Regions from separate parts of the Thioalkalivibrio sp. ALE10 genome, predicted to be linked through region 2. Evidence: predicted binding sites of a transcription regulator. Region 2 holds the regulator's gene; the other holds the start of a gene.
The links. The regulator sigma-54, encoded in region 2, starts transcription at its own class of promoters, with help from an activator protein. The targets are predictions, from matches to a motif close to TGGCANGNTNCNTGCTT.

Region 1 (13,998 bases), on a different contig from region 2:
CAGCCCCTGGCCGATCCGGCCCTGGAGACAGCTCGGACGCACAATCGGCCGGAGGGCCGGCCTCCCACAGGGCGGGATGGGGTCGTAGGAGGCCAGCCCCCTGGCCGATTCGGCCCTGGAGACAGCCCGGACGCACAATCGGCCGGAGGGCCGGCCTCCTACCGGGAAGGGAGGGGGTAGGAGGCCAGCCCCCTGGCCGATCCGGCCCTGGAGACAGCTCGGACGCACAATCGGCCGGAGGGCCGGCCTCCTACCGGTCGGGTGTAGTAGGAGGCCAGCCCCCTGGCCGATTTGGCGCCGATTCGGCCCCGATCCGGCCCCGATACGGCCCCGATACGGCGGTCGGAGGCCCGCACTGGGGTATGATGCCGACATGGACGATACCGTGATCCAGCCCGTGATCCTCGCCGGCGGTTCCGGGACCCGCCTGTGGCCGCTCTCGCGCGAGGCGCATCCCAAGCAGTTCCTGGCCCTGCCGCATGCCGATGGCCCGACGCTCCTGCAACAGACACTCGCGCGGGTGGCCAGCGCTTACCCCGGTTCGACCACCCCCCGCGGGAGGCCGGCCCTCCGGCCGACCAGCTCCGGCGCCCGATCGGCCGGAGGGCCGGCCTCCTACCGGGCAGGGTTTGGTTGTAGGAGGCCAGCCCCCTGGCCGATGCCCCCGGAACCTGCTGCGGAGCCAGATCCGGGGCCAGCCCCACACCCCGCGCCAGGCTTCGCCCCCGCCCGCGTCCTCGTCGGCGCCGAACACCGCTTCCTCGCCGCCGAACAGCTCCGCAGCGCCGGCCACACCGACCTGCCGCCGCTGGTGCTGGAACCCGAGGGCCGCAACACCGCCCCCGCCATCGCCCTGGCCGCGGCCTGTGAAGAGGCCGCAGGCCGCGACCCGCTGCTGCTGATCCTGCCCGCCGACCACCACATCGCCCGCACCCGCGACTTCCACGCGGCCGTGGCCCGCGCCACCCCGCTGGCTGAAGCCGGCTACCTCGTCACCTTCGGCGTCACCCCCGAGCGCCCCGAGACCGGCTACGGCTACATCCGCCGCGGCGAGTCACTGGGTGATGCGGGCGCCCGCGTGGCCCGCTTTACCGAAAAACCCGACGCCGCCACCGCCCGGCAATACCTGGAAGAGGGCGGCTACCTGTGGAACGCCGGCATCTTCCTGTTCCGCGCCTCGCGCGTACTGGCCGAACTGGAACGCCACGCCCCCGACATCCCGCGCGCCGCCCGCGCCGCCATCGCCGATGCCCGGCACGACCTCGACTTCCTCCGCCCCGATCCCGACGCCTTCCGCCAGGCCCCCGCGCGCTCCATCGACTACGCCGTGATGGAAGCCACCGAGGCCGCCGCCGTCACCCCGCTGGACGCCGAGTGGACCGACATCGGCTCCTGGGAAGCGCTGGCCGCCCTGCAGGCCCCGGACGCACAGGGCAACCATACCCGCGGCGACACCGTGCTGGAGGACTGCACCCGCAGCCTGGTGGAAGGCCACGACACCCTCGTCGCCGCCCTCGGCCTGCAGGAGCTCGCCGTGATTGCCACCCCGGACGCTGTATTCGCCGCACCCCGCGACCGGCTCCCCCAACTGCGCGTCCTGGTCCAACGCCTGCGCGAGCAGGACCGCCCCGAGGTGCACCAGTACCCCACCGTGCACCGCCCCTGGGGCCATTACCGCAGCATGGAGACCGGCGAACGCTACCAGGTCAAGCACCTGCACGTGCGCCCCGGCGCGCGGCTCTCCCTGCAGCGTCACCGCCACCGCGCCGAACACTGGATCGTGGTCGCCGGCACCGCCCGCGTCACGCGCGGGGAAACCGTATATGATGTGTGGGAAGACCAGTCGACCTACATCCCCCTGCACGAGATCCATTGCCTGGAGAACCCGGGCGAGGGGCCGCTGGAGGTGATTGAGGTGCAGACTGGGGATTATCTTGGAGAAGACGACATCGAGCGGCTGGGAACCGGTGGGTGAATGGTTTGCGGTCCCGGTTCCGCCAGCTTGCGTCTGGAGCCCGTAAGCTTCCCCTCCACGAGGACCAGTGGTTATTAGAGTCCTCTGGCACAATCGAGGTCGAGCAGCCGGGAGGGGAGCCATGCGGAAGTCACGCTTCAGCGAGAACCAGATCCTGTCGATCCTGAAGGAGGCGGATGCCGGGCAGTCCGTGAAGGAGATCTGCCGCAAGCACGGGATCAGCCAGCCGACGTTCTACAACTGGAAGTCGAAGTACGGCGGCATGGCCGCCTCGGACCTCAAGCGCCTCAAGGAGCTGGAGGAGGAGAACCGCCGGCTCAAGCAGATGTACGCCGATCTGTCCCTCGAGAACACGGCGATGAAGGACCTCATCGACCGAAAGCTCTGAGGCCGACCGAGAAGCGGGAAGCCGTGGCTTTTCTCCACCAGCGCCACGGCCTGTCCATCCGCCGCAGCTGCGGCTGTGTTGGGCTTTCCCGGTCGGCCTGGTATCGACGTCCTCAGGCGCCGTCACCGGCCGAGCGTGACGAACCGGTGATCGACGCCCTCAACGAAGCGGTGGACGACGCGCCCCGGCGCGGCTTCTGGAAGCTCTACCGGCGGTTGCGCCGGAAGGGCCACCCCTGGAACCACAAGCGGGTGCACCGCGTGTATCGGGCCATGGGCCTCAACCAGCCGCGCCGCACCCGGCGACGACTGCCGCCGCGGGCCTATAACCCGCTGTTCGTACCGGATGCGCCGAACACGGTCTGGTCCGCCGACTTCATGAGTGACGGGCTGTACACCGGCAAGCGCTTCCGGACCTTCAACATCGTCGACGACTTCAACCGCGAGGCGGTGGCCATCGAGATCGACACCTCCATCAATGGCCACCGCCTGACCCGGACCTTCGAACGGGTGAAGGCCGAGCGCGGTCTGCCGCAGATCCTGCGCGTGGACAATGGTCCGGAATTCCTGTCCGACGCCTTTCGCGCCTGGGCGGAGGCGAACGCGATGTTCATTCAGTACATCCAGCCCGGCAAGCCGAACCAGAACGCCTTCATCGAGCGTTTCAACCGCATCTACCGCAACGAGGTCCTGGATCTCTACCTGTTCAACGACCTCGAGGAGGTCCGCGAGATCACCCACTGGTGGGTGATCGACTACAACGAGGAGCGGGCGCATGACGCCCTCGGCGACCTGCCGCCGGTCGTCTACGCCCAGCTCCATTCAACCGCTGAGGACTCTAAGAATGAATGGTCCTCTTGACGGGGAAGCTTACGTGGTCTGCGCGTTCCAGATGTTGGAGCACGTGCCATACGAAAAGAGTCTGGCCATCTTCCGCGAAATGGCGCGGGTGGCCCGCAAGGGTGCGATTATCTCGCTTCCGGATGCAGCAGAGCGGTGGCCAATGGCGATCCACATTCCTTTGGTAGGTTTGAGGTGGATCTCGATTCCCAAGCCACGGATCGGGGCGCGCGAACATCAATTCGATGGCGAACATTACTGGGAGATAAACAAAGCTGGTTATTCGTTAGCGCGGGTGCAATATGATCTCTCGAACGTAGTGTCTATGAAGATGATTAGAAATTATCGTGTTGGCGAAAACCCGTATCATAGATTTTTCGTGTTTCGAAAATTATGAAATCCATCAATTCACGAGAGAAAGATCCCGAGGATGGATGTGGCTCGCCAGCATGATCCGGTGGCCTCCGACGTCGAGCGCTGGATAACTTGCGTGTCAGGTCTCGCCTGATCACATCCCGCGAGAGAAGGTCCCGTTTGCTGTATGCCCAATGGTAAATGACTGTTGTGTTCGAGGAGCCAACGGGAGGTTGTTCGCATTGCTACTACGGTCGATTCCAACGCACGCACCACGCCCCGGACCCGGCATGAGGTTCAGGAGGCGCCGGCTGGCGTCAGCGATCCAGAAGTGGCTGGGCGCTAACGCATCAGCGGCATGGCGGCGCAAAAATTGCGCCGTCGGCACATCGATGTGGAAGACCGGGCTCATCGTCAGAAGGCGATGCACCCGACTCGCGCCGCCAAACAGTACACGATCTTGGTCTAGGCTCGGAAGGTTGCACCGCTGTCGCTGGACGTCCTGCCGATGGTGGCGCGTCAGTGCCTGAACCCCGATCTTTGCCGGTCGGCGCTGGACCGCTGCATGCGCCGTCACGGTGTCAACAACCAACCGGGACTTGAAAACTAGCCGTAATCTGAAAAATTGAGCATGGAGCAATTCGCTTGGTGGAAATTGATTGAGAGGTGGTTGTGAGAAAAATCAAATACTCCGTAGTGATTCCGCATAGAGAAGATTTCGCAAGATTGTGTCGATTGCTGGATTCTATTCCTTTATCACGAATGGATCTAGAGTGCCTTGTGGTGGATGATTCCAGTGACAATCAAGGTCATTTGTTGGAGTTGATGCCGCGTTATCCAGGCGTTGTTTGGGGGAGTACAATTTCACCGTCCGGGGCAGGTTCTGCAAGAAATGTAGGATTGGCTATGGCTAATGGACAGTTTGTGATCTTTGCGGATTCAGATGACGAATTTATCTCCGGGGCATTTGATATATTTGATCGGTCTATTGAGTCAAAAGATGAGCTCGTATATTTTCTATTAGAGGGTGTTTGTGAAGGCGATAGCCATGGGTCGGCGAGGGCGAGTAGGTTGAATGATTTATGCCTGAATTATTATGCGAATCCGACACCGCGGAACTTAGGTTTATTGCAAATTGGTCACGTTAATCCGTTTGGTAAAGTCTACTCGAAGAGTTTTATTGATAAACAGGGCCTGAGTTTCGAAGAAACAATGGTGAGTAACGATGTAGTCTTTAATGTTCTTGGGGCAATTAGGGCAAGCCAAATACGGGTGGTTCCTGCGCCGGTGTATAGGGTTTTTCGGCGGTCAGGTAGCTTGACGGTTACGCGCGATTCGGAAGCGTATATCGAGAGGGTTAGGGTGTGGGTAAGGATGGCGGAATTGATGCATATAGAAGGGGTACGGGTTAGAAGGTCGGGTTTGGGGTTTGTGGTGAGAGCGATGTCGTACGGGCCTAAGGTTGCATTGCGTGTCGTTGGGCTGGTGTGGCACTCAGGTTTGAGTTGGAGTCCGTGGGGTATCAAGGGTGGATCGTTAATTTGGTGGGTCAAAGACGGTTTGGAGAAACGGAGGGCGCGTGTGGGAAAGTCTGGGGGTAGCGGGGAAGCGTAAAGGGCGTTTTTCGATACTATTTAGCCGTCTACTGGGAGTTAACGGCTATGGTTCTGGTAATATAATCAGAAACATTAATTGTATCTCGAAGTAGCCGGGCCCTTCGTTCGTGCCAAGTGGTCTGAGGGATGTTGAGGGTGTTATCGATGGCATCCCTGATAGTAGTAAAGCGGAGGTCAGTTATGTGCCGGGCGAGGTTGTAGCGGTCTTGCTGTTCGGTAATGTACCCCCGGCCGGTGTGGGCGGCATATATTGCCGGGACACCTAGGACAGCACATTCAGAAGCCATCGTGGCGCTTTCTCCGATGTATAGATTGGAAAATGCCATCAAGTGGTGGATTTTTGATGGGCTTCCGGTGTATGCGAATTGTTGGAGTGCTGGCGGAAGCGGAGTTTCAGAGCTGATGAGGACATTTCCTTGCCTAGAGAGATAGTTTGCCAGCGCATTGGTCAATTCCTGCGTCCATCCGGTTTCGCCTAGATCGTGATTTGCGTGCCAGCCGACTGTGCGGAGTATGAAATTGGGGCGGTCGGGGGCCAGGCCGTTCTCGTGTGCCGTTTGGTAGTCCGGGGTAAATTGATACGGGTGAAGGTAACTTAGTTCGTGGTATCCGGGGTATCTGGTGGCCTTTTGGGGTAGCTTGGCCTGGTAAGCACGAGGGACGTGGATTTGATCGGCGAAGGGATATGTCATTGTGTTCTGTAGGCGTGCGTTTTCGGTGTCGTAGAACACGAGGGAAGGTGTCCGTGTGAGACGTCCAACGTGGGCGATGAATGTGCCGCCAATTGCGGCCATGACGTCGGGGGCTTCGCGTTTTACCACTTGCAATAGGGCATAGTCCCGCTGGATTAGTTCTCGGGCGAGACCAAAAACACCTTTGCCTTTGGGAGCCGGCAAGGGGTGGTGAGGGATCTCGAGTCCTTGCAGTACCGCAAGGTTGACGTCCTTGTCGCGGCTGGTAACCAGAACGGTATGCCCTGCATTGGTCAGGCTGCGTATGGGGTGATGGAAAAAATGAGCATGGGCAGGGTGGCAGATGTCAACCAGGATCTTCATGGGCTGGCTCCGGAGTAGCAATATGCGGAGTGATCATTGAAGTGTGGGTCCACAAGTAGCGTGTGGGAGGTGGACAAGCGTTGTCAGTCGGCAAGCTATTCCGTTTCTTGATACGCATCCTTGTACATCAGGTGGGTGATCTGCTCGGACACCAGGCCGATCAGGAAGATGGTGACACCGGCGGTGAGCATGAAGATGGTTGCCAGTGAGAGCCGCCCCTGGGTGAGAAAGGTGAACGCGTAGTACCCCACGCCCAGCAAGCCGTGCAGGAACGCCACGGGCACGAACAGCTTGAGCGGCGAATAAAGCGTGCCGATCTTGAAGATGATCAGCAGGAAGCGGATGCCGTCCTGGATGGGGCGGATATGGCTCTGGCCGATGCGTTTTGCGGCGTGGATGGGCACGTAGCAGACCGGGTACCCGGCGCGGAAGAACGCCATGGTGATGGTAGTCGGATAGGAAAAGCCGTTGGGCAGCAGGTGCAGGAACTCGCGGAACAGCCGCGCGCGTACCGCGCGGAATCCGGAGGTCAGGTCCTCGATGCGCTGCCCGGTCATGAAGCTGGCCAGGCGGTTGTAGAAGCGGTTGGCCAGGCCGCGGCCCAGGTTGGCCTGCGAGCCGCGCTGGCGCGCGCCCACCGCCATGTCGTAGCCGTTTTCCAGGCGTTCCAGCAGGCGCGGGATATCCGCCGGGTCGTGCTGGCCGTCGGCGTCCATGAACACCAGGATCTCGCCATGCGCCGAACGCGCCCCGCGCTTGATCGCGGCGCCGTTGCCCATGCTGTAGGGCTGGGTGACTACCCGGGCGCCGGCCTCACGGGCCACCTGTTCCGTCTCGTCGGTGGAGCCGTCGTTCACCACCAGCACCTCGCCCCGGGGGAACTGCTCCACCAGCGCCGAGATGACCGGTCCGATGGCGGCGGCTTCGTTCTTGGCGGGGAGGATGATGCTCAGCTGCGGATCCATGCGCTTCACTCCATGTTGGCCTGCCCGGTCCTCGGGGCCGGGATCGGGTAATCCGGTGCAAGCAGGTCCTCGAGGATGGCCCCTCGCAGGTGCTCGCGCTCGCGCTCATAATACCCCGTTCGTTCGGTGTAGCGGGCGCGGATGCCGTCGATGTGCGTGCCTCGGGCGCGGGTGTCCAGCGGCGTGGTCTCCAGGAACGTGAGTGCATCTTCAAGATGGCCGGCGCTGGCGATGCGCGCGGTCACGGCCAGGACCCGTCCCGGCCGGGGTTCTTCGCCCAGGGAGCGCCGGTAGGCAGCCACCGCGGGTTCGATCTCGCCCTGGTCCAGGTGCACATGGCCGCGCCACAGTTCCAGAGTGGAGCCCAGCCCGGGGCGGTTGCGGGCCCGGTCGTCGGCCTCCAGCCGGTCGATGATGGCGAGCACGTCTTCGGGCTGGTCCAGTCCCGGGCAGCCGCCGCCGTGCAGGTGTTCCAGCAGGGTGTCTACCTGCGAGCGCTGTACCGAGCGTACGGCACTCATGGAGGCGAGGGCGGCCAGCGTGCCTTCCAGTGGCTCATGCGGGTCGCGGCCGCGTTCGCAGGCGATGCCCACGGCACGGATGCGCCAGGCAATACCGTCCGGGTTCAGTTCGATGGCTCGACGGATCAGCCGTTCTTCTTCCTCATAGTGCCCGGTCTCGCGCCAGAAACCGGCCAGGTAGTGCTGGGCGCGGGCCGAGTCCTCGCGGGCCTCGGCCCAGGCGCGGGCCTGCTGGAAGGGGCTGCCCCACAGGTCCGCGCGCAGCGCGGTTACCAGGGCCAGTGGGGCGATGACCAGCAGGGGCACCAGCGTGCGGGTGAGCGCATCCGGACGTTCCCAGCGTAGCCAGGCCAGCGCCAGCGGCAGGCCGAGCAGGGCGGCGGCCAGGTGGTTGCGGTGCTCGAAGTAGAGTTCCAGCTGGATGAAGCTGGATTCCAGCAGATGCGCGGCCAGAAAGAACAGGATGGCCGCCGCCAGCGCGGGGAAGCGCAACCGCCACACAATGGCCATCGCGCCCAGGGCAATCCAGGCCGCCCAGGCAAGCGCCGTGGTCCACGGGCTGAACAGGCCGGTAGAAAAGGTAACATGATCCTGAAACACCCCGCCCGTGACCGGACGGGGCAGGGCCAGGTGGCCCACGTAATCCCACAGGATGCGGCCCTGGGTGAGCAGGCGCTCCAGCGCGGTGTAGGGGCGGCTCCCAGGATTGTCGCTGAACAGCGCACCGGCGCGCGTGGCCAGATAGGCCAGCAGCAGCGCGACCGGAACGCCCAGTACGATCCGCCGCCACCAGACAAACCCGCGGGTCGGCTGCAGGCCATGTCGACGCGCATGGGCGGCCAGGATGGTCCCTTCCAGTACCAGCGCGAGCAGCGGCAGCAGGGCCCCGTTTTCCTTGGAGAGCACGGCCAGCAGGCCGAACCCGCCGATACCGCCGGCCATGCCGAGCACGGTGGCCGGGCGGACCTCGGGCGGGTGTGCCAGCCGCGTCCGCACGTACAGCCACAGCCCGGCCAGCACGAACAGCGTGGCGAGCTGCGCCATGCGCTGCACCACGTACAGCGTGGTGGAGACCCACAACGGGTGCAGCAGCCACAGCGCCGTGGCCAGCAGTGCGACCAGCGCGGCGGTGCGGGCGTCCGCCTCCAGTGCCCGTGCCAGCCGGTGCAGCAAGCCAAACAGCACCACGCCGATGGCCAGATGGATGAGCACGTTGGTGTGCTTGAACGGCTCGGGGTCCGCCGGCCAGTTGCGCGCATCGATCAGGAACGAGGCCAACGCCACCGGCCGGCCGGTGGGGCCGGCAAAGCCCGACAGCACGTACAGCCAGAACGCCTGCAGGTTGTCGATGGTGCCGTAGAAACCGAGCAGGGCCAGGTTGGTCAGATCATCAAAGATGAAATCGCCGGACAGGCCCGGGCGGTAGACCAGCCAGGCGAGGGCCAGCAGCACGAGGAGGGCCGTCAACAACCCAAGTCGGGCCGAAAGCACGGAAGTTTTTGGCAGGAGCCTAGCCATCGATTGGTTCCACAACACGGGTAGAAGCCTGCTTCCTCAAGGAGCGGATCAGGGGATCATGGCGAGAATGACGATCGGTGGCAGCGGCTCTTTCAAGGCTTGCCCGTGCATTCTGGTGCTTGCCTAATCCCAGTTGCGTCCGGGCCAGCTGGACCCATCCTGCAGGGTCGTCTGGCCTTTCCAGTGTGTATTGGAGGAATACCGATTCCTCGGTAGCTAAGTCTTCCTCGACGTTGGATAGGTATTCTCCGTATATGAAGGATACCGTCCGTCGGCCGGAGTGATTTTTATAGGCCAGGCGGAGTGTTTGCCCCAGTTCCTGAACGTCAATCTCTATACCGCCTCGCACCTTTGCTCGCACTAGGCCTCTCAGGGATCCTTGATCCTGGGCAGCGAGTGGTTTCTCCCGGATATGTTGCCGCATGGCCTCCCACCATGACTCGTTCACATCGAGGCCATGGCGGGCGTGTTCGTAAATCAAGGCCTGATAAGGCAGTAGTCCAGGTGGCTGCAGTTGAGACGCTCGCTCAAACTGCTGTATTGCCAGGGAATAAGAAGGGTCCCCGGGTTCTGCGCCTGAAACGATCAGCATCTGGCCTAATTCATATGCCGCGCGTGGAGAGTCGCCTTGGCGGGTAGCCTCGAAGTACGCCAGTTGGATAGGGTCACTCCATTCGTTCGCGCGCAGAAAGGTGAGAAACCCGTAGAGCACGATCAGGCCGATTACGGCTGCCTTGCGCGCGAACGCGAGCGAGTCGCCTGGCCGCCCCGAGAGCAGCACCCCGAACACCGCCATGATCAGGCCGGCCGAGGCCATGTGATTGCGGTGTTCGTACACCAGCTCCAGGCCGATGATGGTGGACACCAGCAGGTGCGGGATGAAGAAGAACAGTACCCCGAAGGTGATCAGCGGGTAGCGGCGCCACAGTGCGAAAGCGCCGGCGACCAGTCCGAGCAGGCCCAGGGCCGCCGGCAGGCTGGTCCAGGGCTCGTTCCAGCCCCGCGCAAGCGGGAAGGCATCGTGGTACAGCGTGAGTGCGCCGGGGTCGGGTGCCACGATGTTGCGCATGTAGAACCACATCGCGTGGGCCTGAGTCCACAGGCGCTCCCACAGGTCGAACGGCCGATGGGGGAATTCCGGATTGTTCGGCAGCACTGTGGCCAGCCCGGCCACGCCGGGCAGCACCAGCACCAGGCCGAACAGCCAGTATAGCCCGCGCCGGGTCGCCGTACCGGCCGCGCCGAAGCCGAACAGCAGCCACTCGGCGAGCAGGGCGAACACCGGTAGCATCACCCCGCTTTCCTTGCTGAGCACGGCCAGGGCCGTGCCGAGGCCCAGCCCGCCCAGGACCAGGGCCCAGCCGCTGCGCAGTCGACCGCGTTCGATCCGCAGGCGCCCGAGGATGTACACAATGAGGCCGGCCAGCATGAACAGCGTGGCCAGCGCCTCCATGCGCTGGACCACGTACAGCACGCCGGTCAGGTTGATGGGGGCCAGCGCCCAGGCGGCGGCCACGGCCAGGGCGAACATCGGCAACGGGATGACCAGACTCAGGCCATGCCCGTGCCGGTCGGTCAGGCGCTGCTCGAGCCGGCGCGCCACCAGCAGCGCCAGGGCAAACACGAGCAGCGTGTTGATCAGGTGGATCACCACGTTGGTGATCTTCATCGGGAACGGGTCCAGCCCGAAGAAATAGCGTTCCAGGGCGAAGGTGCCCATGGCGATGGGACGGTTAAGACGGCCCGCATCGGAAGAATAGGCGGCCCGGGCGAATTCGTCGCTAGTAAATTCACTCATTTCGAGGGCTGCGTTGTCGACGATGTTGTGCATATCGTCAAAGACATACCCCCCAGTGGTTCCTGGCATGTAGACCAGCGCAATCCCCGTGAGCAGCGCAACCAGGAGGGTGGTGCGCAACGCAATTCCGTAAGTGGTATAGGGGCTTTCGTTCACCTGCGCCTCTTGCTGGACAGTTGGACTCGTGGAGAGGAGTCTAAAAAGAACACCCCGCCGGGGCGGGGTGTTCAGGGCCGGTTTCAGCCGATGAACGGCTGAATGATCTCGTAAAGATCAGTCACGGCAGTCGGCCGGCAGGTATTTGTTTTCCATATTTGTGCCGGGCTTGCAAATCCAGTTCACGGAACCGCCGGAATCGGTGTCCGCCGAGAACACCAGTTCAGCGTTGGTGATGTTTGCGTTGGCGCTCGGGCCGTCGTAGCTAACAGTGATGAGGCCACTTCCAGCAGAGACGTCGCTGACGTAAGAACCGGTGATCGATCCCGAGGAGGCCAGACCGTAATCCGAGTTATCGCCATCGATGAACGTGCCGCGGCTATTGTAATACTCGGCCATGGCAGTGCGGGCACCGGCGGCCAGCGACATGCCTTCCGAGACCTGGGCGCGGACGGTGTAGTCCTGGTAGGCCGGCAGGGCGATGGCCGCGAGGATACCGATGATCGCGACCACGATCATGAGTTCGATGAGGGTGAAACCCTTCTGGACTTGCTTGCGCATGGTGTTGCTCCTTGCTCTTGGGAGTTGGTCAGGGTCCTGCTAAACCCTGCCTGAAAGTATGCAATCGTAATGCCAGGTATTGCAATACGCCGGGCAGGGAAATTTCGGAGGTCAGTCTTCGCGGCAGCCCGACGGGAGGAGGCGAGTGGGCACATCGTCGCGTCCGCTGCACCGCCAGACGACGCCGGAGGTTGCGGTGGAGGCGGAGAACACCATGTAGCCGCCTGCCACGCGCGCGCTGGCGTCGTTGCCGATTAGCGCGCGGATGGTGCCGTCGTCATGGACCTCGATGGATTCGGTGTAACTTCCATTGTAGCTAGCAGGGCTCATAAGCCCTGCCGCGGCGTTGTCGGGCGGGAAGGCTCCCCGTTCGTTGTAGAACTCTTCCACGGCATTCCGCGCCGGACCCACCAGCGAAACGCTTTCGGCGAGCTGTGCCCGCACCTGGTAGTCCGCGTAGGCAAACAGCGCGAGGCTCGCGAGGATGCCGATGATCGCGACCACGATCATGAGTTCGATCAGCGTGAAGCCCTTCTGGATGAGTTGTCGCATGTGGATGCTCCTTTGTTTTTTGTGCGGGCAATCACATTCCGTGCCAACTCACTCACCCCGAGTGTGACGGCGATTGTCAGTCTCGGGTGACGAAATTGGTCACCTCCGAGTGACAACCTTGGTCAGTTTGCGGGTATGCCCGAGTGTGCCCATCGGGATTGTCGCCCAGGCCGGTAGTCGCTCTTGTATGCCCCCGCTGCCCGGCCAATAATCCTTCCCCCAGCCCTCTGCGCGTGGGGGTGCTGGACATGCCTGATCGGCCAGAAGGCTGGCCTCCTACCGGGCGCGCTGCCCTCGGTAGGAGGCCAGCCCTCTGGCCGATCGGGGTCTGGATGCGCCCCATCGCGCAGGGGTCTGCTCGCAGGCGAACAGCCGGAGCCCGGGCGCACGCACGTCCGGTTCGCGGCCGAGGCCGCTCCTACGCGGCCCCCGCCACACCGGTCTGTGGGAGCCTGCTCGCAGGCGAAACGCCAAGGTTGTATACAAAGAACAATGATTAAATTCCGGGAAACACGCTACGTCGCTCGCCTCGCCATGCTCGCCGCCCTCGCGCTCTCCGGCGTTTTCCCCGGCGCTGCGGCCGCCGACATCACCGTCCACGCGGTGTTCGACGGCCGGGCGGTCCTGTCGGTGGACGGCGAGCGGGCCGTGGTGGCCGAGGGCGAGAGCGGTCCCGGCGGGGTTCGGGTGCTGCAGGCCGGCGGCGGGCGTGTGCAGGTGGAGTTCGCGGGGGAGACCCGCTGGCTGGAGCGCGGGGCGGGGGAACCCGCTTCCACAGGGGCTGGCGATGCGGATTCGGCCGATGGTGAAGCCGCGGGCCGTGAGAGAGAGGCCGCCGACCCCGGGATCACCGTGTACCGTGATTCGCGCGGGGTTCACAGCCTGACGGTTGGAGTGAACGGCCGGGCCATCACCATGGAGGTGGACCGCGAGGCCGAGTCGGTGATGCTGCGCGAGCGCGACGCCGAACGCGCCGGGGTGGACGCCGACGCCGGCAATACGGTGCACCTGCGTACCGAGCGCGGCCGCGTGAACGCCCGCCGCGTGACGCTGGATGAAGTGCGGGTGGGCGGCATCCGCCGCAGTGGCGTGAGCGCGGTGATCGTGCCGGACGATCACATCGACCGGGCGCGCCTGGGGCGGACCTTTCTCGACCGGGTGGAGGTGGAACCCAGCGGTGATGCGTTAATCCTGCGGTAGGGGCTGTTCGCCCCGGTTCGCCGTTCGCCTGCAAGCAGGCTCCCACAGGCGGGCGGTGGCGGCGGCACCGCAGGAGCGGCCTCGGCCGCGAACAGACGTGCGTTCGCCTCGGGCCCAACCTGTTCGCCTGCGAGCAGGCTCCTGCAGGCGGGTGGGGAGGCTGTTCGCGTGCGGGCACGCTCCCACGATGGGTGATGTGTCCTTGCCGGTCCACGGGGGGTATGATCCAATACGTCCCGTTCGTTCAGGGGGTGAACGGCGCCGGCCGTGCGTCGCCGTGCGGATGCATCCGCGTGTTCGCGGGTCGCCCCTCCCGGCGCCGACGCGCCGAAAGCCCCTCGAAGGCGGTGAATTGCAGCGAGACGAGATCCAGTACCGCATTCTGAAGATCCTTCAGGACCATCCCGAGCTGAGCCAGCGCGAACTGGCGGAACGGCTGGGGGTGTCGGTGGGAAGTGCGCATTATTCCCTGAGGGCGCTCATCGACAAGGGCTGGGTCA
Region 2 (15,219 bases):
TCGTTCTCGCGCAGGACCTCGTACACCTCGTTCACCGAGCGCTCCATCATCTGCACCGGGCTTTCGGCCTGAGCGGCCGGGGCCAGCGTCGCCAGCAGCAGGGCCGCCGCGGCCAGCCATGCCGGCGCGGTACGCGGGGAACGAACGAAATTCGGCAACAAACGCATGGCACACTCCCTCGGGGTTGGGTGGCCGGGATGACTCAGTCATCCCCCATGTTGGTCATGAACCGACCGATCAGGTTCTCGAGGACCACGGCCGACTGGGTGAACAGGATCCGGTCACCGTCCTGCAGGGTATCGTAGTCGCCACCCGGCTCCAGCGCGACGTACTGCTCGCCCAGCAGGCCCGCAGTATGAATGCTCGCCTGGGTATCCGCCGGCAGGTAGTCGTGTTCCGAACGAATCGCCAGGGTCACCTTCGCCTCGAAGGCCTCGGGGTCGTAGCGGATGTCGGCCACGCGGCCGACCCGCACCCCGGAGATGTTGACCGGCGCGCGCACCTTCAGCCCGCCCACGTTGGAGAAGTAGGCGGTTACCTCGTAGGTGTCGCCGTCGCGGTATTCGGTGATGTTGCTGACCTGCACCGCCAGATAGAACAGCGCCGCCACGCCCAGGAGCACGAACACCCCGACGGCCAGCTCGACGAAACGCATCTTCATGATTGCTTCTCCACTTCTCAGTCCCCGCCGAACATCAGGCCGGTCAGGATGAAATCGAGCCCCAGCACGGCCAGCGAGGAGACCACGACCGTCTGCGTGGTCGCGCGCGAGATGCCCTCCGAGGTCGGCGAGGCGTCCACGCCCTGGAACACCGCGATCCAGGTGACCACGAAGCCGAACACGATGCTCTTGATGACCCCGGAGAGGACATCCTCGTTCCAGTCGGTGACCGCCTGCATCTGCGAGAAGTAGGCCCCGCTGTCGACGCCCAGCAGCCCGACCCCGACGATGTAACCGCCCATCACGCCTACCGCGCTGAACATCGCGGCGAGCAGCGGCATGGAAAGGAAGCCGGCAACGAAGCGCGGCGCGAACACCCTGCGGTAGGGATTCACCGCCATCATCTCCATCGCCGAGAGCTGCTCGGTGGTCTTCATCAGGCCCAGTTCCGCGGTCAGCGCGGAGCCGGCGCGTCCGGCGAACAGCAGCGCGGTCACCACCGGCCCCAGCTCGCGCACCAGTGACAGCGCGACCACCCCGCCCAGGGCCTCGGCAGCGCCGAAGTCCACCAGGGTGATATAGCCCTGATAGCCCAGCACCATGCCCACGAACAGCCCCGAGACGACCACGATCAGCAGCGAGCGCACGCCCACCGAATAGACCTGCCACACGGTCAGGCCGAAGCGCCGCACCACCGCATCCAGCGCGGCGAAGGTCCGCAGCAGGAACATCGAGGCCCGCCCCAGCACCGCCAGGGCATTCAGGCTGAAGCGCCCGACCGACGCGATCGCGTCAATCATGGTTGCGCCCTCCCGCGTCCAGCAGGTCGTCCTGATACGAGGCCCCGGGATAATGGAACGGCACCGGCCCGTCCGGCCGACCTTCCAGGAACTGGGCGGACCAGTCGGATGCCCGCGCCTGCAGCGCATCCGGCGGGCCGGCGTCCACCGCGCGTCCCTCGGCGATCAGCACCACGTGATCGGAGATACTCATGGCCTCGTTCACGTCGTGCGACACCAGCACGCTGGTGAGCCCGAGGCTGTGGTTGGTGCGCCGGATCAGGGTCACGATCTGACCCATGGTGATGGGATCGAGACCGGTGAACGGCTCGTCGTACATGATCAGTTCCGGATCCAGCGCCAGCGCCCGCGCCAGCGCCACGCGCCGGGCCATGCCGCCGGACAGCTCCGCCGGGTCCATGTCGCGTGCCGCGCGCAGGCCGACCGCCTCCAGCTTCATCAGCACCAGGGTACGCAGGATATCCTCGGGCAGATCGGTGTGCTCGCGCAGCGGGAAGGCCACATTTTCGAACACCGACAGGTCGGTCAGCAGGGCCCCGGTCTGGAACAGCAGCCCCATGCGCTTGCGCACCGCGTACAGGCGGCGTGTCGACAGCCGCCCGATCTCCTCGCCGTCGACCAGGATGCGTCCCGCATCCGGGCGCAGCTGGCCGCCGATCAGCCGCAGCAGCGTAGTCTTGCCACTGCCGCTGGGGCCCATCACGGTGGTCACGCGCCCGCGCGGCACCTCCAGCGAAAGCCCGTCAAACACGGGCTTCCGGCCACGGCGGAAATGCAGGTCCTCCACCACGATGTGCGGCGTTTCGGCGGATGCGGACTGGCTCACATTCGAGTCTCCCGGGATGCGGGCGCGACGACCCTCGCGGCGCGGCGCAGGCATGGACGCCGGAGTCTGGCCCCGGCCGCACGGTGCGTCAAACCAGCGTGAATCACGTCAACAGTTTCGCGATGGTGCGCACATCGTCGAGCACGCCCGGCGAGGCCTCGAGGAACACCGGCACCGTCCCGGCGGGGCTGCATCCGGCCAGTGCCTCCACCAGCACGCGCCAGCCGGCGGGATCCGGCTCGCCCGCAGGACGCAGACGCCAGAGCCCCGGCCCCTCGCCGGCATGGAGCTGCGGGTACCAGATCGCCTCGTCCACCCCGGGCAACCCCACGGATTCGCCCGGACCTGTCGCCTGCAGGCGTTCCAGGCCCGCGCCCCGCAGCCCGGCAACCGCCGCCTCGACGGCCGCCCCCGGCTCGAACGCGACCCCCTCGAGACGCTCGCCGAGGGTCGCGGCGAGGCGGGCCAGAGCGGCGGTCCCCGCCTCCGCGGGCACGTCCGCGGGCCAGCTGACGGTCACGCGCAGGTTGAGCGGCACGGCGTCGTCCCAGTCCCCGAACGGAGCGGAGAGCGCCCCGTCGGCCCCCAGCACCCCGGGCACGAACACCCGCGAACGAAAATGGCCGAGATAGGCCAGCTGCCAGTCCAGCGGCAGACTGGCCGGGAAATACCCGTCCCAGGCCGGCGTACCCGGCCGGGCGACCGCGGCCGGCTGAAGCTGCACGCGCCTCCCTTCGGTTGCCGCGTCCGATGGATCTCCTGCCGTCATGTATCTCCCCCGTTGCGACTTGCCAGCACCCCGGTGGCGCGGCACAGTTTCCCGATGCACTTCGACCTCTTCCACGAGATCTCGGTCCCCGAATTCCTCGGTATCGACGAACACCGCGCGATCGAGGACACCCTGGCGCTGTGGGATCTCGCCGACACCCTCGGATTCAACACCGCGTGGCTGGTGGAACACCACCTGATGCCGGAGTTCTCGCATTCCACCGCGCCGGATCTCGTGCTCGCCGCGGCCAGCCAGCGCACCCGGAACCTGCGCCTGGGCCTGGGGGTCGTGCCTCTGCCCTATCACCACCCGCTGCGGGTCGCGCAGCGCGTCGGCATGCTCGACCAGCTCTCCGGGGGACGCCTGGAGCTGGGCATCGGCCGCGGCTTCTCGCCGCCGGAATATGCCACATTCGGCGCCGAGATGAGCGAAGGCCGCGCCCGTGTGGATGCCGGACTGGACGCCCTGCGCCAGGCCTTCGCCACCGGCCGCATCACCCAGCACGGGCCCTTCCACCACCTCGACGACGTCCCGGTGATGCCGGCAACGCTGCAGGACCCGCACCCGCCGCTGTGGACCGCCGCGGTCAGTCCCGAGTCGTTCACCTGGGCGGCGCAGCAGGGCATCGGTGCGCTGGCCGGCCCGTTCAAGCCGTGGCAGATGATCCGCGAGGACATCCGCCTGTATCGCGAGGGCTGGGCCCATGCCGCCGGCGACACCCCGCACCCGCCCCGGGTCGGCATGACCCTCGGCGTGCTGTGCCTGCCGGACGGCAAGCGTGCCCGACGCGAGGCCAAGCCCGCGTTCGAATGGTTCTACCGCAACATGTTCCGGCAGACCCTGCCGGTGCTGGAACGTCTGATCGAGGGCTACGACTACTACCGCTCGCTGGGCCGCTTCCGCCACCTGGTCAAGGCCGGGATCAATCTGAAGATCCTCGACATGCTGGGCATGACGCTGGTCGGCACCCCCGAGGAATGCCGCGAGCGCATCGAGGCCCTGCGCGAGTCGGGCGTGGACCACCTGCTGCTGGCCTTCGGCGCCGGGGCCGTGCGGCGCGAACTGGCGGAGGAGTCCATGCGCTGCTTCGCCGAAGAGGTCATGCCGGAATGCCTCGATGGCCCCGCCCCGACCCGATAACCGCATGCGCGTGGCCGTCACCGGTGCGGCGGGTCGCATCGGCCGGGTCCTGCTGCCCGAACTGCTGCACACCCCGGAGGTGGAGCGGATCATTGCCCTGGATCGCGAACCGGCGGACTTCCCCGGGGCCGCGACCCTGCCGGCGGACCGCTACGACCTGCGCCAGAAGGATCTGGCGCAACTGACGCCCGAAGACCTCGCCGGGACCGATACCCTGGTGCACCTGGCCTTCCAGCTGATGGGCGGGCACGGCGGACGCCGGCGCCACGACCGCGACTGGGTGCGCCGGCAGAACGTAGACCTGTCGCGGTCGGTCTTCGCGGCCGCCGCGCAGGCCGGTGTGCGCCATGTGGTGTTCCTCTCCAGCGCCGCGGTCTACGGCCCGTGGCCGGACTCGCCCGTCCCCCTGAGCGAGGACCAGCCGCCGCGCCCGCGCTTCCCCTACGCCGAGGACAAGGTCGCCACCGAACAGGCCCTGGAGGCCACGGACCGCGAGCATCCGGAGCTGGTGACCACCGTGCTGCGGCCGCCCGCGGTGGTCGGGCCACATGCCCACCCGTTGCTGCAACGGATCGCCCGCAGCCGCCTTCACCCCGCCGGGATCGACGCACCGGTGCAGATCCTGTGGGAGGAGGACGCCGCGCGAGCGATCGCCGCCGCAGTCGCCCGCCGTGCCCCGGGCTGCTTCAACCTGGGCACCGAACCGGTGTGGTCGCTGCGCGCCATGGCCCGTCACGGTCGGCGCCTGACCCTGCCGGTGCCCGCCGGCCTCATCCGCAGACTGCACCCGCTGGCCTGGCGCCTGAGCGCGCGCGCCGGCGACCCGGGCTGGGTGCGCGGGCTCGACGGCCCGCTGGTCCTGGACTGCACGCGCGCACGCCGGGAACTCGACTGGCAACCCCGGGTCACGACCCCGGAGTGCCTCGAGCGCCTGCGGGTCGGCAATCGATAGGGGGCGACCGGACCACGCATGCTGCTGCCGCTGCTCGCCGTCGTCGGTGGTCTCGTGCTGCTCGCCGCCAGTGCCGATCGCTTCGTGTTCGGCGCCGCCGGCCTGGCGCGCGGGCTCGGGGTCTCGCCGGTGCTGATCGGCCTTACCGTAGTCGCCTTCGGCACTTCGGCCCCGGAGATCATCGTCTCGCTGCTGGCCAGCCTGCAGGGAGCGCCGGGGCTGGCGGTGGGCAACGCGATCGGCTCGAACATCGCCAACCTGGGACTGGTACTCGGGCTGGCCGCCCTGATCACCCCGATCGTCGCCGGTCACGGGCTGGTACGACGCGAACTGCCACTGTTGCTGCTGGCCACGCTCGGCGTGCTGTTGCTGCTGCTGGACGGCCGGCTGGCGCGGGCGGAAGGGGTGATCATGCTGGCCGGCCTGATCGCGGTCGTGGTCTGGATGATCCGCGCGGCCCGCCACCCCGGTGCGCCCCCGGAGTCCGACCCCGGGCTGGCCCCGCCCCCGCCGGCGGCCACGCCCGGCGGTCTCCCGACCGCCCTGGGGTGGCTCGCCGGCGGTCTGGTGGTGCTGCTGGCGAGCAGCCAGGCGCTGGTCTGGGGGGCAGTCGAGATCGCCACCGCCCTGGGAGCCGGCGAACTGCTGATCGGCCTGACCCTGGTCGCGATCGGCACCAGTCTGCCGGAGCTGGCCACCACCGTGGCCAGCGCGCTGCGGCGCGAAACCGGCATGGCCCTCGGCAACGTCGTCGGCTCCAATCTGTTCAACCTGCTGGCGGTGCTGGCGGTACCCGCCCTGATCGCGCCACTGGCGGTGGAACCCGCAGTGCTGACCCGTGACTATCCGGTGATGCTGGGCCTGACGGTGGCGGTGCTGCTGGCCGCCCGCTTCGGCGCCGGCCGCATCACCCGCTGGCACGGGGCCCTTCTCCTGCTGGCCTTCAGCGGCTACCTTGTGAGTCTCGCAATCACGGCACCGGCATGGATCTGAACCCCGAAACCACCCGCAAGCTCGCCCTCGCGGTCCTCGAAAATGAGGCCGACGCGGTGCGCGGCCTCACCGCGCGCATCGACGACGCCTTCCTCGCGGCCTGCCGGCACATCCTCGCCTGTCGCGGGCGGGTGGTGGTTACCGGCATGGGCAAGTCCGGCCACATCGGCAGCAAGCTGGCGGCCACCCTCGCCTCCACCGGCACGCCGGCGTTCTTCGTGCATCCGGGCGAGGCCAGCCACGGCGATCTCGGCATGATCACCCGCGACGACGTAGTGATCGCCCTGTCGAACTCCGGCGAGACCGACGAGATCCTCACCATCCTGCCGCTGATCCGACGCCTGGACGTCCCGCTGATCGCGATGACCGGCAACCCCGGCTCGCGCCTGGGCACCGATGCCAGCGTACACCTGGATGTCAGCGTGGAACACGAGGCCTGCCCGCTGGGGCTGGCGCCGACCTCCAGCACCACCGCGGCCCTGGCGATGAGCGATGCCCTGGCGGTGGCGGTGCTGGATGCGCGCGGCTTCACCGCCGACGATTTCGCGCGTTCGCACCCCGGCGGGCGCCTCGGGCGGCGCCTGCTGATCCACGTCGGCGACATCATGCATACCGGCGAGGCGATCCCGCGCATCGCACCAGACGCGCCGCTGAAGGATGCGCTGTTCGAGATCACCCGCAAGGGACTGGGACTGGTGATCGTCAGCGACGCCGACGCGCGAATCCTGGGGGTCTTCACCGACGGCGACCTGCGCCGCACCCTGGACCGGGGCGAGAGCCTGGAGACGCTGACCATTGGCGAGGTGATGACCCGGGGCGGGCACACCGCCCGCGCCGACTGGCTGGCCGCGGAGGCCCTGGAGGTGATGGAAAGCCGCCGCATCAACGCCCTCCCGGTCGCCGATGCGGACGGCCGGCTGCAGGGGGTGATCAACATGCACGACCTGCTGCGCGCGGGGGTGGCCTGATGCATGACGACATCGATCTCGCCGGCCTGCAGCGCGGCACCCGACTGCTGATCCTGGACGTCGACGGCGTGCTGACCGACGGCGCGCTGTTTCTCGGCGACGGTGGCGAACAGTACAAGGCCTTCCACAGCCGCGACGGCCACGGCCTGCGCATGGCCATGGACGAAGGCCTGGAGGTCGCGATCCTGACCGGGCGGCAGTCGGCGGTCGTCGAACATCGCCTGCAGGATCTGGGCATCCGCCACTGCATCCAGGGCCGGCGGGACAAGGGGGAGGCACTGGCACAGCTGCTGCAGCAGACCGGGCACCGCGCCGACGAGGCCGCGTTCGTCGGCGACGACGTGGTCGATCTGCCGGCGATGCGCCGGGTTGGCCTGGGCATCGCGGTCGGCGACGCCCATCCGTTCGTGCGCCAGCACGCGCAATGGGTCACCACGGCCGGTGGCGGGCGCGGCGCGGTCCGCGAAGTCTGCGAGGACCTGCTGGCTGCACGCGGCCGCCTTGAGGCCGTGCTCGAAAGCTACCTGCACGCATGACCCCGGATCCGCGCCGCGCCCCGCTCGCCGCCCGGCTGCTGGCCGCCGGATGCCTGCTCGCCGGGCCGGCAGCGGCCGAGCCGCCCGCCGAACCCGCGGCCGACGCGGAACCCACGCTGCAGATCGAGGGGTTTACCGCGCATGTCACCGGCGAGGACGGGCGGCCCACCCACCGCCTGCAGGGGTCGCGGCTGCGCGAATACGACCGGGATGCGGTCCAGTTCATCGATGACCCGGAGCTGGATCTGCTGGACCAACGGGGCCTGAACTGGACCTGGCGCGCCCCGCGCGCGGCACATCAGCCCGATCGCGAACTCCTGCATACCTTCGGCCACACCCGCGGCGTGCGCCCCGAACGCGACGCGCGCGTACGCACGGTGATCGAGTCGCGCGACGTGCGCGTGGCGCTGGACACCCGGCTGACAACCTCGTCGGCCCCGAGCACCCTGGAACAGCCGGGACTGTTCCAGCGGGGCACCGGCCTGCGCGCCGACCCGCAAGCGGATACCATTGAGCTGCTCGCCGAGGTCTACACGCTGTACAGCGACCTGCCGCAGGAGGACCGCCCGGAATGAACCCGGCCACAACCGAACATCGCCGCGCGGGCATCCGTCGACCGGCCCTGCTGCTTGCCGTGACGGGGGTACTCGCACTGTTCCTGGCGGCCCCGCCGGCGACCGGCCGCGAGGATGCCCTGCCGGTGGAGATCACCGCGGACCACGCCGAGATGGACGAGCGCGCGGGCACCGGAACCTACACGGGCGACGTGATCGTGGTGCGCGGCGATGCCACCCTGGAAGCGGACCGCGTCATCGTGCACATGCGCGAGCGCCGTCCCTACGAGATCGAGGCCCACGGCGAGCCCGCACGCCTGGAGTCGCCCGATCCCGAGACCGGCGAGACGCGCATCGCCGAGGGGCTGCGCATCGACTATTTCCTCGACGAGGAACGCGTGATCCTGACCGAACGGGCGCGCGTCATCACCGCCGCCGAGGATGCCCGCGGGCAGCGCATCACCTACGATCTCGAACGCGACGTGATCCGCGCCGAACGCGGCGACACCGACGACGAGCGCGTGCACATCCGCCTGCAGCCACGCGAGGACGATCCATGAGCCCCGGGGCCGACGGCCATCTCGTCGCCCGCGAGCTGAGCAAGCGCTATGGCCAGCGTACCGTGCTGGACGCGATGGATGTCGACCTGGTGCCCGGCGAAGTGGTCGGCCTGCTGGGACCCAACGGAGCCGGCAAGACCACCTGCTTCTACAGCCTGGTCGGACTGATCCGGCCCAATACCGGGCGCATCACCCTGGGCGGGCGCGACATCACCCGGGCGCCCATCCACGAACGCGCCCGCGCCGGGCTGGGCTATCTGCCCCAGGAGGCCTCGATCTTTCGCCGCCTGTCGGTCGAGGACAACCTGCAGGCAGTGCTGGAACTGCGCCCGGAACTCGACCGCCACGAGCGCCGCCGCATCGGCGACGCCCTGATCGAGGAATTCCAGCTGGAGACCGTGCGCCACAGCCCCGGGATCGCGCTGTCCGGAGGCGAGCGGCGGCGCGCCGAGATCGCCCGCGCGCTGGCCGGCGATCCGCAGTTCATCTGTCTGGACGAACCGTTTGCCGGGGTCGATCCGATCTCGGTCGGCGAGATCCAGGCAGTCATCCGCCACCTGGCCGAACGCGGCATCGGCGTACTAATCTCGGATCACAACGTACGCGAGACCCTGGGTATCTGCCATCGCGCGTACATCCTCAGCGAGGGGCGCCTGCTGAGCGCGGGCACGCCGGACGAACTGCTGGCCGACGCCCGCGTGCGCGAGGTCTACCTCGGCGAAAACTTCCGCCTGTGACACCGACCGCCGCACCCGGACGGTGCACAAGCCCGCAGCAAGGGATTACTATTCACTTATGGTGACCAACGCCTTTCCCAACTCATGCTGAAGCCCGGGCTGAATCTGCAGCTCGGTCAGACGCTGACCATGACGCCGCAGCTGCAGCAGGCCATCCGGCTGCTGCAGCTGTCGACGCTGGAGCTCCAGGCCGAGATCCAGCAGGCGCTGGAAAGCAATCCCATGCTGGAACAGGCCGAGGATGACGAACTCGGTGCCGACGCGGGGGACACCGCGGACACTGCCAGCGACGCGAACACCGACGACGGCGAGAGCGGCAGCGACGCCGCCGGCACCGGCGAAACGGTGGATGCCGGCGGCTCGGAGGACGTCATCCCCGACGAGCTGGTGACCGACAGCCGCTGGGAAGACATCTACGACGCCAGCGCCAGCCCGCGCGGTCCGGACGACCGCGACCCGCTGGAGAACACCTCGGACGACGACGGCGGCGGGCTGCAGGATCACCTGCTGTGGCAGCTGCATCTGTCGCACCTGACCCCGCGCGACCAGCGCATCGGCGCCGCCCTGATCGACACCATCAACGGCGACGGCTACCTCGAGGGCGACGTCGAGACCCTGGCCGAGACCATCAGCCGGAGTGAAGAACCCCCCGTCGACACCGACGAGGTCGAGGCCGTACGCCACTGGTTGCAGCACTGCGACCCGCTGGGGGTCGGTTCGCTGGATCTGCGCGAGTGCCTGGAGGTCCAGCTGGGTGAGCTGGCGCCGGACGCGCCCTCGCGCGAGGCGGCGCGCGCGGTCCTGGAACACGGCATGGACGCCCTTGCCCGGCGTGACTACAAGGCCCTGCAGCGCCAGAGCGGCGTACGCGATGGCGACGAACTGGCCGCGGCGCTGGACCTGATCCGCACGCTGAACCCGCGCCCCGGCGCCCAGATCAGCGAGACACCGCCGGAATACGTGGTCCCGGATGTCTACGTGCGTCATACCGACCGGGGCTGGCAGGTCGACCTGAATCCCGAGATCGCCCCGCGCATTCGCATCAACGACCTCTACGCCGGCATGGTCCGCCAGGTCTCCGATGCCCGCGACAGCGCCTTCATGCGCGATCAGCTGCAGGAGGCGCGATGGTTCATCAAGAGCCTGCACAGCCGCAACGACACCCTGCTGCGCGTGGCGCGCGCGATCGTCGAACGCCAGCAGGGGTTCCTGGAACACGGCGAGGTGGCGATGCAGCCGCTGATCCTGCGCGACATCGCCGAAGCCCTGGAGATGCACGAGTCCACGATCTCGCGGGTGACCACGCAGAAATACATGCACACCCCCCGCGGGGTGTTCGAATTCAAGTATTTCTTCTCCAGTCACGTGGGCACCAGCGACGGCGGGGAATGCTCCGCGACCGCGATTCGTGCCATGATCCGCGAACTCATCGAAGAGGAAACGCCGGGCAAACCGCTCAGCGATTCCCGCCTCGCCCAGATCCTCGCGGATCGGGGCATCAACGTGGCCCGGCGTACCGTGGCCAAATACCGGGAGGGCATGAACCTGCCATCCTCCAGCGAACGCCGCCAGATGGCCGCCATGCCGACCGGAAGCAAACCGAAAGGAGCCTGACCCATGCAGATCAATCTCACCGGACACCACGTCGACATCACCGACGCCCTGCGCGACTACGTCAACGAGAAATTCCAGAAGCTGGAACGCCACTTCGACAAGGTGATCGACGTGCACGTGGTGCTGAACCACGAGAAGACGCAGAAGCTGCACAACAAGGCGGAAGCGAATCTGCAGGTCAGCGGCAACCACATCCACGCCGAGGCCAGCCACGATGACATGTACGCCGCCATCGACGGCCTGATCGACAAGGTCGACCGCCAGCTGATCAAGCACAAGGAGAAGGTCAAGGATCATCATCGCGCCGAGGGCGCCCAGCGCAACCGCGAACAGCCCCAGTAAGCCGATGAATCCGGCCGAGCTCATCACCCCGGAGCGCATCGGACTGGAAACCGACTGCTCCAGCAAGAAACGAGCGCTGGAAACCCTCGCCGATCTGCTGGTGGACGGGGCCGCGGACGGACTGGCGGCCAGTGCCGCGTTCGAAGCCATGTCGGCCCGCGAAAAACTGGGCTCCACCGGGCTCGGCCATGGCGTGGCGATCCCGCACGGCCGTCTCGCCGAGCTGGATACGCCCCGCATCGCGGTCCTGCGTCTGGATCAGGGCGTGGATTTCGAAGCCATGGACCACGAACCGGTGGACATCCTGATCGCCCTGCTGGTGCCGGAAGAGGCCACCAGCGAACACCTGGACCTGCTGGCCCAGCTCGCGCGCGGGCTGTCGCAGCCGGACACCCTCGCCGGCATCCGGCGCGCCGCGGACAGCGCGGGGGTCCAGCAGGCCCTCAGCCGGGCGCTGGGAGACACCTGACCATGGCCGACCGGGCGGAAGCGGCAGCCGACGGCACCGCGAGCAACATCACCATCGCCGCGCTCACGCGGGCGATGGGGAGCCGTCTGGATCTGCGCTACGTCCACGGAGAGGAAGCCGCGGGCGACCGCGAACTCCTGGGATTCGGCGATGGCGACCTGCCGCTGGCCGGCCACCTGAACCTGATCCGCCCCAACCGCATCCAGGTCATCGGCGACTACGAGGCCCGCTACATCGCCGGCCTGTCCGACGAGCAGCGTGACCACCTGGTGCTGGAAATGGCCCGCACGGGCACCACCATGGTGATCTTCGCCGAGGACACCTGCCCGTTCCCGCGCATGCCGCACACAGGTGACGACCCGCTGCCGGTGATCCTGTGCACGCGCACCTCATCGCACGAAGTCATCGCGCTGCTGCGCTATTTCCTGCAGCAGCGCCTCGCCCATTTCGAGGTGCGCCACGGGGTGTTCATGGAGATCCTCGGGATCGGCGTGCTGATCTCGGGGGCTTCCAGCGTCGGCAAGAGCGAGGTCGCACTCGAGCTGATCTCGCGTGGCCACCGGCTGATCGCCGATGATGCCCCCGAGTTCGCGCGCATTGCCCCGGATATCGTGCGCGGACACTGCCCCGCCCTGCTCCAGGACCTGCTCGAGGTGCGCGGCCTGGGCGTGCTCAACATCCGCGCGATGTACGGCGACTCGGCGATCAAGGGCGGCAAGTATCTGCGCCTGATCATCGATCTGCGCGATCACAACGAGCCCTCGCCGGTGCCGGACGACCGCCTGAACGGGCGCCGCGGCGAGAGCGAGATCCTCGGCCTGCGCATCCCGCTGATCAGCCTGCCGGTGGCGCCGGGGCGCAACATCGCGGTCATGATCGAGGCCGCGGTCCGCAATCACCTGCTGCACATGCAGGGCTACATCGCCGGGGACGATCTGCGCGCCCGCCAGCGGCGCCAGATGGGCGAGGATCAGCAGGAGGAATCCATCTTCCACATCGGCGGGCCCAGCACCACGGTTCCCAACCCCGATCCCGAGGGCTGACCCACATGCGTCTGCTGCTGGTCAGTGGTCTGTCGGGTTCCGGCAAGACCGTCGCCCTGCATACCCTGGAGGACGCCGGCTACTTCTGTGTCGACAACCTGCCGCTGCCGATGCTGCCGGAACTGGTGGAGAAGGTCCGCAGCGGTCATTACGACACCGGCGGTGACCGCCATCTGGCCGTGGGCGTGGACGTCCGTTCGGGCCTCGACGCCCTCAGCGGATTCGGCCAGCTGCTGGGCGAGCTGCGTGGATCGGGCCTGGAGGTCGAGGTGCTGTTCCTCAATGCCTCCGACGAGGTCCTGCTGCGTCGCTACCACCTGACCCGCAGACGCCATCCGCTGGCACGCGACGGCATCCCGCTGGTGGAAGCGATCGGCATGGAACGGACCTGGCTGGGGCACGTGGCGGTGGAGGCCGACCTGACCGTGGACACCAGCCGGCTGTCGATGCACGACCTCGCGCGCACGCTCCGGGCCCGGGTCGGCAGCCGCGAGACCGCCGGCCTGTCGCTGCTGTTCCAGTCCTTCGGCTTCAAGCACGGCTCGCCGCTGGATTCCGATTTCGTGTTCGACGTGCGCTGTCTGCCCAACCCCTACTACGAGCGCGAACTGGCGCCACTGACCGGGCTGGATCCGGCGGTAGCGCATTTCCTCGACAGCCATGGCGAGGTCGGGGCGATGTTCGACTCCATCCACGGCTTCCTCGACACCTGGATCCCGCGGCTGGTGGCGGACCATCGCAGCTATGCCACGGTCTCCATCGGCTGTACCGGCGGGCGCCACCGCTCGGTCTACCTTGTGGAACGGCTGGCAGCTGCGTGGCGCGAACGGGAACATGTTACTGTTAGCACCCGTCATCGCGAGCTCGATTCTCTCTCCCCTGAAACGGAGTAGTTCCATGGGCGTCGGTCTGATCCTGATCACGCATCAAAACCTGGGCGATACACTCCTGCAGACCGCGCAGAGCATGCTGGGAGACCTGCCCGAGGACTGCGAGTCCATGGCGATGTCGCAAAGCGACGATCCGGACGATATCCAGGCGCAGGCCCGCGCCCGCATGGAGACCCTCGACAGCGGTGCCGGTGTGCTGGTCCTGACCGACATGTTCGGCTCCACGCCGGCCAACGTGGCCAGCCGCGTGGCGCGCGGACACAACGCGCGCGTGATCGCGGGCGTCAACCTGCCGATGCTCGTCCGCGTACTCAACTACCGCCATCTGCCCCTGAGCGAACTGGTCAACAAGGCGCTGTCCGGGGGCCATGACGGAATCCTTCTCTGCGACCAGGAATCCAGCGATGCCGCAGCGCGCAGTTCCCATCGTTAACCGGCTGGGCATGCATGCCCGGGCCGCCGCGAAGTTCGTCAGCCTCGCCAGTCAATACACCGCCGATGTCACCGTCGCCCGCAACGATCAGGAAGTGAACGGCAAGAGCATCATGGGGGTGATGATGCTGGCCGCCGCCCAGGGCTCGGAGATCACCATCCGGACCGACGGCGCGGAGGATGCCGAGGCGGCGCTGGATGCCCTGACCGAACTGGTCGCCGACCGCTTCGGCGAGGAATCCTGAGGCTCATACCCCCAGAAGACCGCCGGCCAGGGCGAACCACAGCGGCAGGGTAACCAGCGAAAGGGCCGTGGTCAGGGTCACCGCGGCCGCGTACAGCCCCGTATCCAGCCCGAAGCGGTCACAGAACACCAGTCCCAGCACCATCGCCGGCATGGCCGCCTCCAGCACCGTTCCGGTCGCGGGGATCCCCTCCATCCCCAGCAGCCACACCAGTCCCAGCGCCACCGCCGGCGCCAGCAGCAGCTGGATCCCCACGACGACCGCCAGCGGTCGCGCGTCGTGTCCGTGAAAGCGGTGGAACACCAGTGCCAGGCCCAGCGCGAACAGCATCAGCGGCGACACCGAATCCGCCAGCAGTCCCAGCCACTCCTCCAGCCAGACCGTCTGCGGCACCCCGCCCAGGTTCAGGGTGACACCGGCGAGGGCGGCCCAGATCGACGGCACCGACAACAGGCCGCGCAACGGATGCACCGCCGGCATGCGACCATCGCCGTAGCGACGCGCGAGAACCACGCCCAGGGTCAGCACCAGCGGCAGGCAGGCGAACAGGTCGTACTGGATGGCCACCGCGCGCCCCGCCTCGCCGAACAGACTGTCGAGGATCGGCAGGCCCAGATAGGTCGCGTTGGGCCAGGCAGCGGCCAGCAGCATCGCGCCCACCGCGGCGCGGTCGGCAGTGCATGCTCGG

Region 1: F788_RS0111070 (pilin) is a predicted target of sigma-54. The motif match lies at 12,328-12,344, and genes of this name have one in related genera.

The regions. Positions count from the first base shown of each region.
Region 1 covers NZ_KB906455.1:164,178-178,175, forward strand. Annotated here, with positions in the region: gene F788_RS0111030 (mannose-1-phosphate guanylyltransferase/mannose-6-phosphate isomerase) at 374-1,975, shown strand; one part of gene F788_RS13770 (IS3 family transposase) at 2,097-2,352, shown strand; one part of gene F788_RS13770 (IS3 family transposase) at 2,352-3,223, shown strand; gene F788_RS13775 (class I SAM-dependent methyltransferase) at 3,207-3,599, shown strand; gene F788_RS14290 (glycosyltransferase family 2 protein) at 4,253-5,170, shown strand; gene F788_RS13785 (DUF354 domain-containing protein) at 5,199-6,227, opposite strand; gene F788_RS0111050 (glycosyltransferase family 2 protein) at 6,323-7,192, opposite strand; gene F788_RS0111055 (hypothetical protein) at 7,198-9,231, opposite strand; gene F788_RS0111060 (tetratricopeptide repeat protein) at 9,224-11,185, opposite strand; gene F788_RS0111065 (pilin) at 11,303-11,746, opposite strand; gene F788_RS0111070 (pilin) at 11,858-12,298, opposite strand; gene F788_RS0111075 (TIGR02281 family clan AA aspartic protease) at 12,833-13,498, shown strand; gene F788_RS0111080 (MarR family EPS-associated transcriptional regulator) at 13,851-13,998, shown strand, end outside.
Region 2 covers NZ_KB906450.1:430,369-445,587, reverse strand. Annotated here, with positions in the region: gene F788_RS0102205 (phospholipid-binding protein MlaC) at 1-167, opposite strand, end outside; gene mlaD (outer membrane lipid asymmetry maintenance protein MlaD) at 203-661, opposite strand; gene mlaE (lipid asymmetry maintenance ABC transporter permease subunit MlaE) at 679-1,461, opposite strand; gene F788_RS0102190 (ABC transporter ATP-binding protein) at 1,454-2,287, opposite strand; gene F788_RS0102185 (hypothetical protein) at 2,391-3,011, opposite strand; gene F788_RS0102180 (LLM class flavin-dependent oxidoreductase) at 3,111-4,196, shown strand; gene F788_RS0102175 (NAD-dependent epimerase/dehydratase family protein) at 4,201-5,148, shown strand; gene F788_RS0102170 (calcium/sodium antiporter) at 5,167-6,141, shown strand; gene F788_RS0102165 (KpsF/GutQ family sugar-phosphate isomerase) at 6,132-7,109, shown strand; gene F788_RS0102160 (HAD family hydrolase) at 7,109-7,645, shown strand; gene lptC (LPS export ABC transporter periplasmic protein LptC) at 7,642-8,220, shown strand; gene lptA (lipopolysaccharide transport periplasmic protein LptA) at 8,217-8,759, shown strand; gene lptB (LPS export ABC transporter ATP-binding protein) at 8,756-9,496, shown strand; gene F788_RS0102140 (RNA polymerase factor sigma-54) at 9,581-11,110, shown strand; gene hpf (ribosome hibernation-promoting factor, HPF/YfiA family) at 11,114-11,452, shown strand; gene F788_RS0102130 (PTS sugar transporter subunit IIA) at 11,457-11,921, shown strand; gene hprK (HPr(Ser) kinase/phosphatase) at 11,924-12,964, shown strand; gene rapZ (RNase adapter RapZ) at 12,970-13,857, shown strand; gene F788_RS0102115 (PTS sugar transporter subunit IIA) at 13,862-14,287, shown strand; gene F788_RS0102110 (HPr family phosphocarrier protein) at 14,259-14,531, shown strand; gene F788_RS0102105 (AEC family transporter) at 14,535-15,219, opposite strand, start outside.